One region of the Methylobacterium sp. E-041 genome, then DNA from elsewhere that is predicted to be linked to it. Evidence: predicted binding sites of a transcription regulator. Region 1 holds the regulator's gene; each other region holds the start of a gene.
The links. Region 1 encodes PhoB, which activates phosphate uptake and scavenging genes when phosphate is short. Its sites were predicted from a motif close to TGTCATNNANCTGTCAT; they were not measured.
Positions count from the first base shown of each region.

Region 2: the regulator PhoB is predicted to act here: its motif matches at 1,640-1,656, upstream of MKK70_RS24295 (DUF2794 domain-containing protein).
Region 3: the regulator PhoB is predicted to act here: its motif matches at 1,513-1,529, upstream of MKK70_RS20560 (ceramide glucosyltransferase).

Region 1 is NZ_JAKSYQ010000299.1:118,124-121,392, reverse strand. It holds gene MKK70_RS28620 (protein-disulfide reductase DsbD family protein) at 1-1,246, shown strand, start outside; gene phoB (phosphate regulon transcriptional regulator PhoB) at 1,455-2,156, opposite strand; gene phoU (phosphate signaling complex protein PhoU) at 2,338-3,051, opposite strand; gene pstB (phosphate ABC transporter ATP-binding protein PstB) at 3,084-3,269, opposite strand, start outside.
Region 2 is NZ_JAKSYQ010000268.1:79,393-82,661, reverse strand. It holds gene MKK70_RS24305 (L,D-transpeptidase) at 1-447, opposite strand, end outside; gene bluB (5,6-dimethylbenzimidazole synthase) at 621-1,268, opposite strand; gene MKK70_RS24295 (DUF2794 domain-containing protein) at 1,682-2,056, shown strand; gene MKK70_RS24290 (Bax inhibitor-1/YccA family protein) at 2,341-3,108, opposite strand.
Region 3 is NZ_JAKSYQ010000228.1:5,492-8,760, reverse strand. It holds gene MKK70_RS20570 (histone deacetylase) at 1-536, opposite strand, end outside; gene MKK70_RS20565 (NAD(P)/FAD-dependent oxidoreductase) at 533-1,483, opposite strand; gene MKK70_RS20560 (ceramide glucosyltransferase) at 1,604-2,785, shown strand; gene MKK70_RS20555 (glutamine amidotransferase-related protein) at 2,850-3,269, shown strand, end outside.

The sequences.
Region 1 (3,269 bases):
GGCCGGCCTCGCGCTGCTCGGCGGCCTGATCCTCAACCTGATGCCCTGCGTCTTCCCGGTGCTGTCGATCAAGGTGCTGAGCCTGGTGAGGCATTCCGGCGAGGCGCCGGCGCGGGTCCGGCTGCACGGGCTCGCCTACACCGCGGGGGTGCTGGCGGCCTTCCTGGCGCTGGCCGCGCTGCTGATCGCCCTGAAGGCGGGCGGCGCCGGGATCGGCTGGGGCTTCCAGCTGCAATCGCCGACCGTGGTGGCGGCGCTGGCCTACCTGCTCTTCGCCATGGGCCTGAGCCTGTCGGGCATGCTTCACCTCGGCGGGCGGCTGTCCGGGCTCGGCGACGGGCTGACCCGGCGGGCCGGGCTCCAGGGCTCGTTCTTCACCGGCGTGCTCGCGACGGTCGTGGCGACGCCGTGCACCGCCCCGTTCATGGGCTCGGCCGTGGGCTTCGCGCTGACGCAGTCGACCGCTGCCGGCCTCGTCGTGTTCGCGAGCCTCGGCCTTGGCCTCGCCCTGCCCTTCCTGGCGCTCACCCTGTGGCCGCCGGCGCTGCGCGCCCTGCCCCGGCCCGGCGCCTGGATGGACGTGCTGAAGCAGGCCCTCGCCTTCCCGATCTACGCCACGGTCGCATGGCTGGTCTGGGTGCTGGCGCAGCAGGTCGGGCCGCAGGGCCTGCTCGCGGCGCTGATCGGGCTGGTGCTGATGGGCTTCGCCGCCTGGACGTGGGAGCTCGGCCGCGACGCGCGGCCGGTCCGGGCGCAGCTCGCCCGCGGCCTCGCGGTGCTCGCCGTCGCCGGCGTGGCGGGGCTCGCCCTCACCCTCGATCACGACCGCGTCGCACCGGGGGCTCAGGCCCGGGCCGAGGGGATCGAGCCGTTCACGCAGGCCCGCCTCGACGCGCTGCTGGCGAGCGGCCGGCCGGTCTTCGTCGACATGACGGCGGCGTGGTGCATCACCTGCCAGGTCAACGAGCGCACCTCGCTCGGGACGGCGGCGGTCGGCGCGGCGATGCGCGCGCGCGACGTCACGTATCTCAGGGGCGACTGGACCAACCAGAACCCGGAGATCACCCGCCTGCTCGAGCGCCACGGCCGGAGCGGCGTGCCGCTCTACCTGCTCTACGCGGGTGCCGGAGAGCCGACGGTTCTGCCGCAGATCCTCACCGAGGGGACGATGCTGAGCGCGCTGGACGCCGTGAAGGCGACGGGCCGCAGCGCGGGGCTCGACGGCGGGGGGACGAAGGTCCCCTGAAGCTTGGTAAAAATATAATTTTCGTAGGACTGAAATCACTTCAGTGTGCGCGACGGCTCCCTCTCCCATGGGGAAAGGGTTGGGGTGAGGGGCGTGACCGACCCGGATGACTCACGCCCCTCATCCTGTCCTTCTCCCCATGGGAGAAGGGACCCACGGCAGGTCGCGGATCGTTGCGATCGCTTGAGCCGTCCACCGAAAGCCGAACTCAATCCTCGCCCGAGAACGTCTCGTCGAAGGCGTACCCCGAGCCGCGGACGGTGCGGATCGGGTCGGTCTCGCCGGCGCGGTTCAGGGCCTTGCGCAGGCGGCCGACATGCACGTCGACGGTGCGCTCGTCGATGTAGACGTCGTGGCCCCATACGCCGTCGAGGAGCTGCTCGCGGGAATAGACCCGGCCGGGGCTCTGCATCAGGAACTCGAGCAGCTTGAACTCGGTCGGCCCGAGGTGGATCTCCCCGCCGGCCCGGCGCAGGCGATGGCTGTCGCGGTCGAGCTCGATGTCGCCGGCTTCCAGCAGGTTCGCGACGTGGCTGGGCTTGGCGCGCCGCAGCAGCGCGCGGACGCGCGCCAGCAGTTCCGGCACGGAGAACGGCTTGACGATGTAGTCGTCGGCCCCCGTCCCGAGGCCGCGGATGCGGTCGCCCTCCTCGCCGCGGGCGGTGAGCATGATGACCGGCAGGGACACCGTCTCGCGCCGCGCCCGCACCCGGCGGCACAGCTCGATTCCGGAGAGCCCCGGCAGCATCCAGTCCAGCAGGATCAGGTCGGGCACCTGCTCTTGCAGGCGCAGCTCGGCCTCGTCGCCGCGGGCGGCGGAATCGACCTCGAAGCCCTCGGCTTCGAGGTTGTAGCGCAGGAGGGTGGTCAGCGCCTCCTCGTCCTCGACGATCAGGATCCGCGTACGCATGCAGGGCACTCCCGGGCGGACCGCCCGACTTTCTCATCCATCGCCACGGTCCTCCCTCCCCCCCTGAAGCGGGTCGGGAGAGGGGAGCGCCGTATCCGGAGCGGTCGCTCCCCTCTCCCGACCCCCGCTCACGCGAGGCCCACCCTCCCCCCGCACAGGAGGAGGGAAGAGACGGCAGCCCTCAGGCGCTCGGTGCCACCGTCGCGTAGTTCGAGGCGTCGTTCTTCGGGCGGTCGCCAGCGAGGTTCTCGCCGGTGGACAGGTAGTGGATCGTCTCGGCGATGTTGGTGGTGTGGTCGCCGATGCGCTCGACGTTCTTGGCGCAGAACAGAAGATGCGTGCAGAACGAGATGTTGCGCGGGTCTTCCATCATGTAGGTCAGCAGCTCGCGGAACAGCGAGTTGTAGAGCGCGTCGATCTCGCCGTCCCGCTCCCACACGTTGTGGGCCGCGTTGACGTCGCGGCTGGCATAGGCGTCGAGCACGTCCTTGAGCTGCTCCTGGACGAGGTCGCTCATGTGCTGCACGCCGAGCACGATCTTCTGGGCCTGGGCCTGGTCGCTGATCGCGACGACGCGCTTGGCGATGTTCTTGGCGAGGTCGCCGATGCGCTCGAGGTCGCCCGAGACGCGGATCGCCGAGATCGTCTCGCGCAGGTCGATCGCCATCGGCTGGCGCCGGGCGATGAGCAGCACCGCGCGCTCCTCGATCTCGCGCTGCAGCGTGTCGAGGCGCTTGTCGGCGACGATCACCGCCTGGGCGAGCTGGGTGTCGCGGCGGACGAGCGCGTCGGTCGCCTCGGTCATCATCTTCTCGGCGACGCCGCCCATCTCGGAGATCGAGCGGCGCAGGTCTTCGAGGTCGGTGTCGTAGGACGTGACGATGTGGCCGGGCATGGGCGTGGGTCCTCGAACGATCCGGGTGCGGCTCAGCCGAAGCGGCCGGTGATGTAGTCCTGGGTCTGGCGCACCGTCGGGTTCATGAAGATGCGGTTGGTCGGGCCGACCTCGATGACCTCGCCGAGATACATGAAGGCGGTGAACTGCGAGATGCGGGCCGCCTGCTGCATGTTGTGCGTCACGATGACGATCGTGAACTCGCTGCGCAGCTGCTC
Region 2 (3,269 bases), on a different contig from region 1:
CATCCGGATGCAGCCGTAGGAGGCCCAGGTGCCGACCGAGCTCGGGCGGTTGGTGCCGTGGATGGCGTATTCGCCGCCCGACAGCGTCATCGCGGCGGCGCCCATCGGGTTGTGCGGCGAGCCGCCGGCGATCAGGTTCGGCAGGCGCGGGTTGTCGCGCTTGACCTCGCTCGGCGGCGACCATGCCGGCTGCACGTACTTGCCGTCGATCGACTTGGTGCCGAACCACTGCTTGCCCGGCTTGCCGACCGCGACGGGGTAGCGGATCGCGGTTCCGTCGCCGTTCACGAGGTAGAGCCGGCGCTGCGAGACGCTGATCACCACCGAGCCCGGCATCACCCCGTCCGAGAACGGCACCACCTCGCGTGCCAGGGCCGGCGCCCCCGCGACGAGACCGGCCAGCAGCGCGCCGCCGAGGCTCGTGGACACGTACTTCCTGACCGACATCTTGGGATCTTCCTGCAAAGCGTGACCGTTCGCTGCAGCAATAATCCACGGCCAAGCTCGGCGTTCCAGCTCATCCTGCGACGACTGCGGGCTTGCTCACCGTCTTCGGGGAAGACGGTAAAAAGCGCCGGGCTTCATCGTGATAAAGGCGATCGTCCGTCGAAAGACCTGCTTTACCGCTCGATCAGATCCAGCGCCGTCGCGTCCTGGGCCTGCCAGCCGTGGCGGACGAGCTCGGGGTCGGCATGCTCCTCGACGGGCCAGCCGACGCAGAGGTAGGCGACGAGGTGCCAGCTGCCCGGCACGTCCAGCAGCGCCGCGATGCGCGCCGGCTCGAGGATCGAGACCCATCCGGTGCCGAGGCCGCGGGCGCGGGCGGCGAGCCAGAAGGTCTGCACGGCGCCGACCACGGAGTAGCGCAGCATCTCCGGCATGGTCGCGCGACCGAGGCCGTGGCCCGCCTCGGTCGCCTCGTCGCAGAAGACGGCCAGGTGCACCGGCGCTTCGCGCAGGCCCGCGAGCTTCAGGGCGCGATACTGCGCCTGGCGGGCGTCGGCGTAGCGCAGGGCCGCATCGGCGTTGCAGCGCTCGAAGCTCGCGACCACGCCGGCGCGGCGCTCGGGGTCGGCGACGCGCACGAAGCGCCACGGCTGGCTGTTGCCGACGGAAGGGCTGCGATGGGCCGCCGCCAGGCTCTGGCGGAGCAGGGCCTCGTCCACCGGGTCGGGCCGGAAGCGGCGCACGTCGCGGCGCCACGCGAACAGGTCGTCGAGCGCCTGCCGGAAGTCGTCGTCGAAGCGGGGCGGGCGGGGGTCGGTCATGGTCGGTCCGCCTCATAGCGGGTTTTGCGCCTTCCCGCTGCCCGTGGGCCCGGGGAGATCGAACGGGCCGGGCGGGCACAAAAAAAGGCCGCCCTCGCGGGCGGCCTGAAGTCCTTGGGTCTCGAAACCTCTGGGATGTCGCGTCGTGGGATCCGGTGACGCCCGAGGGCTGGGGAGCTCGGGATTCGGGCGTCGACGGGCACGACCCGACGAGGGTTCGGCCTTCGTTGTCGCGCCGCAACGCGGCTCGGGAAAGGCGTGATCGGGGCGAAAGCGCGGCATTTGTTTCTTGGGCGTGTCCCGTCCGCAACGAATCGGATCGCCGCCGCGGGACTCTTGCGGGCCGGCCACCCGAGGCCCATCCTCAGCGGCTGACGGCAAGACGACGGCGGCAGGCCGACGGCGGAGGAACGATGACCGAGCGGACGAGCGGCGAGATCCGGACAGACGATTCGACGGCCCGCGTGGTCCCCTTCCCGAGCCCATCCACCGCCCCGCAGATCGCGTTCGATCGGCACGAGCTGCGCACGATCTTCAACCTCTACGGCCGCCGGGTCGCGGAGGGGGAGTGGCGCGACTACGCCCTCGACTTCCGCCGCGACAAGGCGGTGTTCTCGATCTACCGCCGCACCTCCGAGATGCCGCTCTACCGGATCGAGAAGGACCCGAAGCTCGCGCGCCGCCAGGGCGCCTACGCCGTGGTCGCCGCGACCGGCGTGGTGCTCAAGCGCGGCACCGACCTCGCCCGCGTGCTGGCGGTGCTGGAGAAGCCCCTGCGGGCCGTGTGAAGCGTTCGGATTTCTGCTCGGCGATCCTTCGTCCGGTGCCGTCTTGGCCGATGGTACGCTCGCTGCGCGCTCGGATCGCGGCGCGGGGGGGCCTTCCCCCGAGCAGGCGATCGGCCTCGCACATCTTCAGATTCCTTTTCCGGACCCTCCCCGTCATCCCGGGGCTGCGCAGGGCGGACATTGCCCGCTGGGGGAAGTGGCGCAGCGTAAGCGTAGCTCCCCGGAACGAAGAAGGCCCCGGCGTTTCCGCCGGGGCCTTCTTCGTTCGTCCGATCCGTCTTCGCTCAGCGGCGGTCGCCGAGGAGCGAGAGCAGGAACTGGAACATGTTGATGAAGTCGAGGTACAGCGTCAGCGCGCCGTTGACCGACATCTTGGCCGCCGCTTCGCCGTCGAAGCCGCTGGAGAGATACATCTCCTTCAGCTTCTGGGTGTCGTAGGCGGTGAGCCCCGCGAAGATCAGCACGCCGAGCACCGAGACGGCGAACTGCAGCGCCGACGAGGCCAGGAAGATGTTGACGATCGAGGCGATGATGATGCCGATCAGGCCCATCATCAGGAACGAGCCCATCCCCGAAAGGCTGCGCTTGGTGGTGTAGCCGTAGAGGCTCAGCGCGCCGAAGGTCGCCGAGGTGATGAAGAACACCCGCACCACGCTGGCGCCGGTGAACACCAGCAGCAGCGTCGACATCGAGGCGCCCATCACCGCCGCGAAGGCGAAGAACATCGTCCGCGCCGACGAGGCCGACATCCGGTCCATCCGCATCGAGAAGGCCAGGATGAAGGCGAGCGGGGCGAACATCAGAACCCACTTGAGCGGGCTGTTGTAGAGCGTCTGGCCGAACGGGGTCAGGGCGAGGCGGCCGGTCGCGGTCGCGGTGGTGGCGGCCATGTTGAGGCCGAGCGCGACGAGGCCGGAGATGCCGAGCCCGACGACCATGTTGTTGTAGACGCCGAGCATGAAGGTCCGCAGGCCCTGGTCGAACGCGACCTGGGTGCCGGCCTGCGACGGCGCCTGGGCGCCGTAGCGGAAGGGAGAGTTGTCGAATGCCATGGGAGTGACCTCGGAAGGCTCGCTCGTGCGTGGTGTTTGAGACGAGGCCCACGCAGGGGACCTCTGGCGCCATCGAGCGCCTCGTGTTGGAATATGTTGCTTTCGGCCGCCCCGCACAAGAGCCCGGCAGAGCTTGAAAAAGCGCTTTCGATGAATCCCCG
Region 3 (3,269 bases), on a different contig from region 1:
ATCGAGAGGGTAAAGAGGTCCGGCGAGCGCGCGAGGCAGTCGGCGGTGCCGTCGCCCTGGTGCACGTCGCAATCGACCACGAGCGCCCGCCGGATCGCGCCCTCGGCCTGCAGGGCGCGGGTGGCGACCGCGACGTCGTTGAAGACGCAGAACCCCGCCCCCTGCTCGCGCCGGGCATGATGGCTCCCGCCTGCAGCGCTTCCGGCGAGACCCTGCGCGAGGGCGAGGCGCGCCGCGAGCAGCGTGCCGCCGACCGAGGCGCGCGAGCGGCGGACGACGCTCGCGTCCACCGGCAGGCCGATCGCCCGCTCGATCGCCCGCGGGACCGAAAGAGCGAGGACGGCCTCGACGTAAGCCGCATCGTGGGCGAACCGCAGCAGCTCGGGCAAGGCCGGCTCCGGCGTCACGAACCCGCGCGGCGCCAGCCCGCGCTCCGTCAGGACTTCGGCGAGCCGCCCGTACTTGCGCATCGGGAACCGGTGCCCGGCCGGCAGGCTCGCCTCGTAGGCCGGGTGGAACACGATCGGCGGGATCACCGCGCGCCCTTCAGGTCCGCGACGATGCGCTCGCCCAGCGCCCGGCCGCTGTCGAAGGCCGCCTCGATCCGCGGGCCGAGGCACCAATCGCCGGCCGCGCCCAGCCGCTGCGCCGGATCGTAGAGGCAGGGCTCGCCGAGCGCCGTCTCGACCATGGCGTAGCGCCAGCGATGGACGGCGGCGTAGGCCGGGCGGACCGCCCGGCCAAGACGGGCTTCGAGCGCGCCGATCAGCGCGGCCCGGACCGCCTCGCGCGGATCCTCCAGATGCGTGCGGGACCAGTCCGGCGCGGCATGCGCCACCAGGGCGTGACCGGCCGCGCGGCCTGGCTTGGTCTCCTCGCGCACGATCAGCGCGATCGGACCGTCGGCGAACGCCAGATGCGCCTTCGAGAAGCCGGGGTGCTCGTCGAGGTCGAGGAGCAGCGACCAGCACGGCGCGTAGGTCGCCCGGTCCGGCCCGGCCAGGACGAGACCGCTCGCCGCAATCAACGCCACGACCTGCGGCGCCGGGAAGGTCAGACCAACGGCGGCGAAGGGACCGCTGGCGACGCCGTCCGCATCCGTCAGCATCCAGCCGGCCTCCGAGCGCGCGATGCGGATGATCGTGGTCTCGAGCGAGACCGGAAAGCCGTCGAGCAGGGCGCGGACCGGCGCCGGCATGCCAGGCAGGCCGACGGTGCGGCCGTCCTCGCCCCAGGACGCAGCGACGCCGGACGCGATCCAGGTTGCGCACTGCGCGCGGAGCGCGTCGCCCTTGGCGCGGAAGAACTGCGCGCCGTGGTCGAAGCGCTGGCCCGTCCTGGTGCGCCGCGTCGCCATGCGCCCGCCGATGCCGCGGCCCTTGTCGAAGATGCGGACGGCGATGCCGGCTTGGGCGAGGCGTTGGGCGGCGGCGCCGCCCGCCATGCCGGCTCCGAGGATCGCGACGGTTCCGCCTTCGGCCAAAGCTTCGCTCCCCTGGGTGCGCCCGAGGCTGTCATACGGCTGAAATGCGCACCCTGTTAGGGGCAGTCCGCCGGCGCGGCCGCACGCCGCGGGACAGGCCGGTTCGGAGATGCGTGCCGCATGGGTCTCGCCAGCACCTTACCGGCCCTCGACGGCACCGCGCTCGCCCTCGCGCCGTGCGCGCTCCTGACGATCGTCCACCTCGCGAGCCTGATCGTGGCGGGTCGGCGGATCGGCCGTTCGCCCGGCGAGACCACGTTCCCCGCCGGCGCACCGATCTCCCTGGTGCGCCCGGTCTGCGGCCTCGAGACCTTCAGCGAAGAGACCCTCGCCCGCGGCTTCGCGCTCGACCACCCGGCCTATGAGATCCTGTTCTGCGTCGCCGATGCCGCCGATCCGGTGCTGCCGCTGGTCCGCCGCCTGGTCGCGGCACATCCGCAGGTTCCGGCCCGCATCCTGATCGGCGACGAGCGCATCAGCGACAACCCGAAGCTCAACAACTGCGTGCGGGGCTGGGAGGCGGCGCGACACGATTGGATCGTCATCGCCGATTCAAACGTGCTGATGCCGGCGGACTACCTGCAGCGGATGCAGGCGGCGTGGCGCGCCGACACCGGCCTCGTCTGCTCGACGCCGATCGGCGCACGGCCGGACGGGATCTGGGCCGCGGTCGAGTGCGCCTTCCTCAACACCCTCCAGGCGCGCTGGCAATATGCCGGCGAGGCGGTGGGGCTCGGCTTCGCGCAGGGCAAGAGCATGCTCTGGCATCGCCCGTTCCTGGAGGCGCAGGGCGGCATCCGGGCGCTGGCCGCCGAGATCGCCGAGGACGCGGCGGCGACGAAGCTGGTGCGCGCGGCCGGCCGCCGCGTCCACCTCGTCGCGGCGCCGTTCGAGCAGCCGCTGGGGCGCCGCAGGGCGTCCGAGGTCTGGTCCCGCCAGATCCGCTGGGCGCGCCTGCGCCGGGTGACGTTCCCGCTGTTCTTCGCGCCCGAGATCGCCAGCGGCACGCTGCTGCCGTTCCTGCTCGCAGGGCTCCTGGCCGGAACCTGGACGGCGGCGGCCGGCCTCGCCGCTCTCGCAGCTCTGGGCTACGCCGCCGAGCTCCGGCTGGCGACGCGCGCCGGCTGGTTCCACGCCCCCCGCCTGCTCCTCGCCTTCGTTCTGCGCGACGCGCTGATCCCGCTGGTCTGGTGCGCGGCCTGGACCCATCGCGCGATCGTCTGGCGCGGCAACGCCATGGACATCCGCCTCAAGCCCGTCGTCCGGCCGCGACGGGTCGGGCGGACGGCGCGCCCCGCCTGACCCGGTTGCATCGCGGCGCGAACGGCGCGATGCCGGTCGCGGATCATCAGCAGCGGTCGGTCACGTGCGCATCGCCATCCTCGAAGCCGGATCGCCGCCGGCGCGGCTCGACCGCTTCCCCTCCTACGGCGCGATGACGGCTCGGATGATCGGGCCGGCGCACGACAGCACGATCTTCGATGTCCGCGCAGGACGGATGCCCTCCGATTGGCAGGCGTTCGACGGCTACGCCGTCACCGGCTCGGCGGCCGGCGTCTACGATCCGCTGCCGTGGATCGCGCCGCTGATCGCGGCCCTGCGCGCGCTCCCGCCGGAGAAGCGCCTCGTCGGCATCTGCTTCGGGCATCAGGTGATGGCGGAGGCCTATGGCGGCCGCGCGATCCGTTCGGAGAAGGGGCGCGCCCTCGGCCTGCACGGCTACGCGGTGACGGAGCGGGCGCCGTTCATGGACGACGCGACACGGATCGCGGTGGCGGCGTTCCAT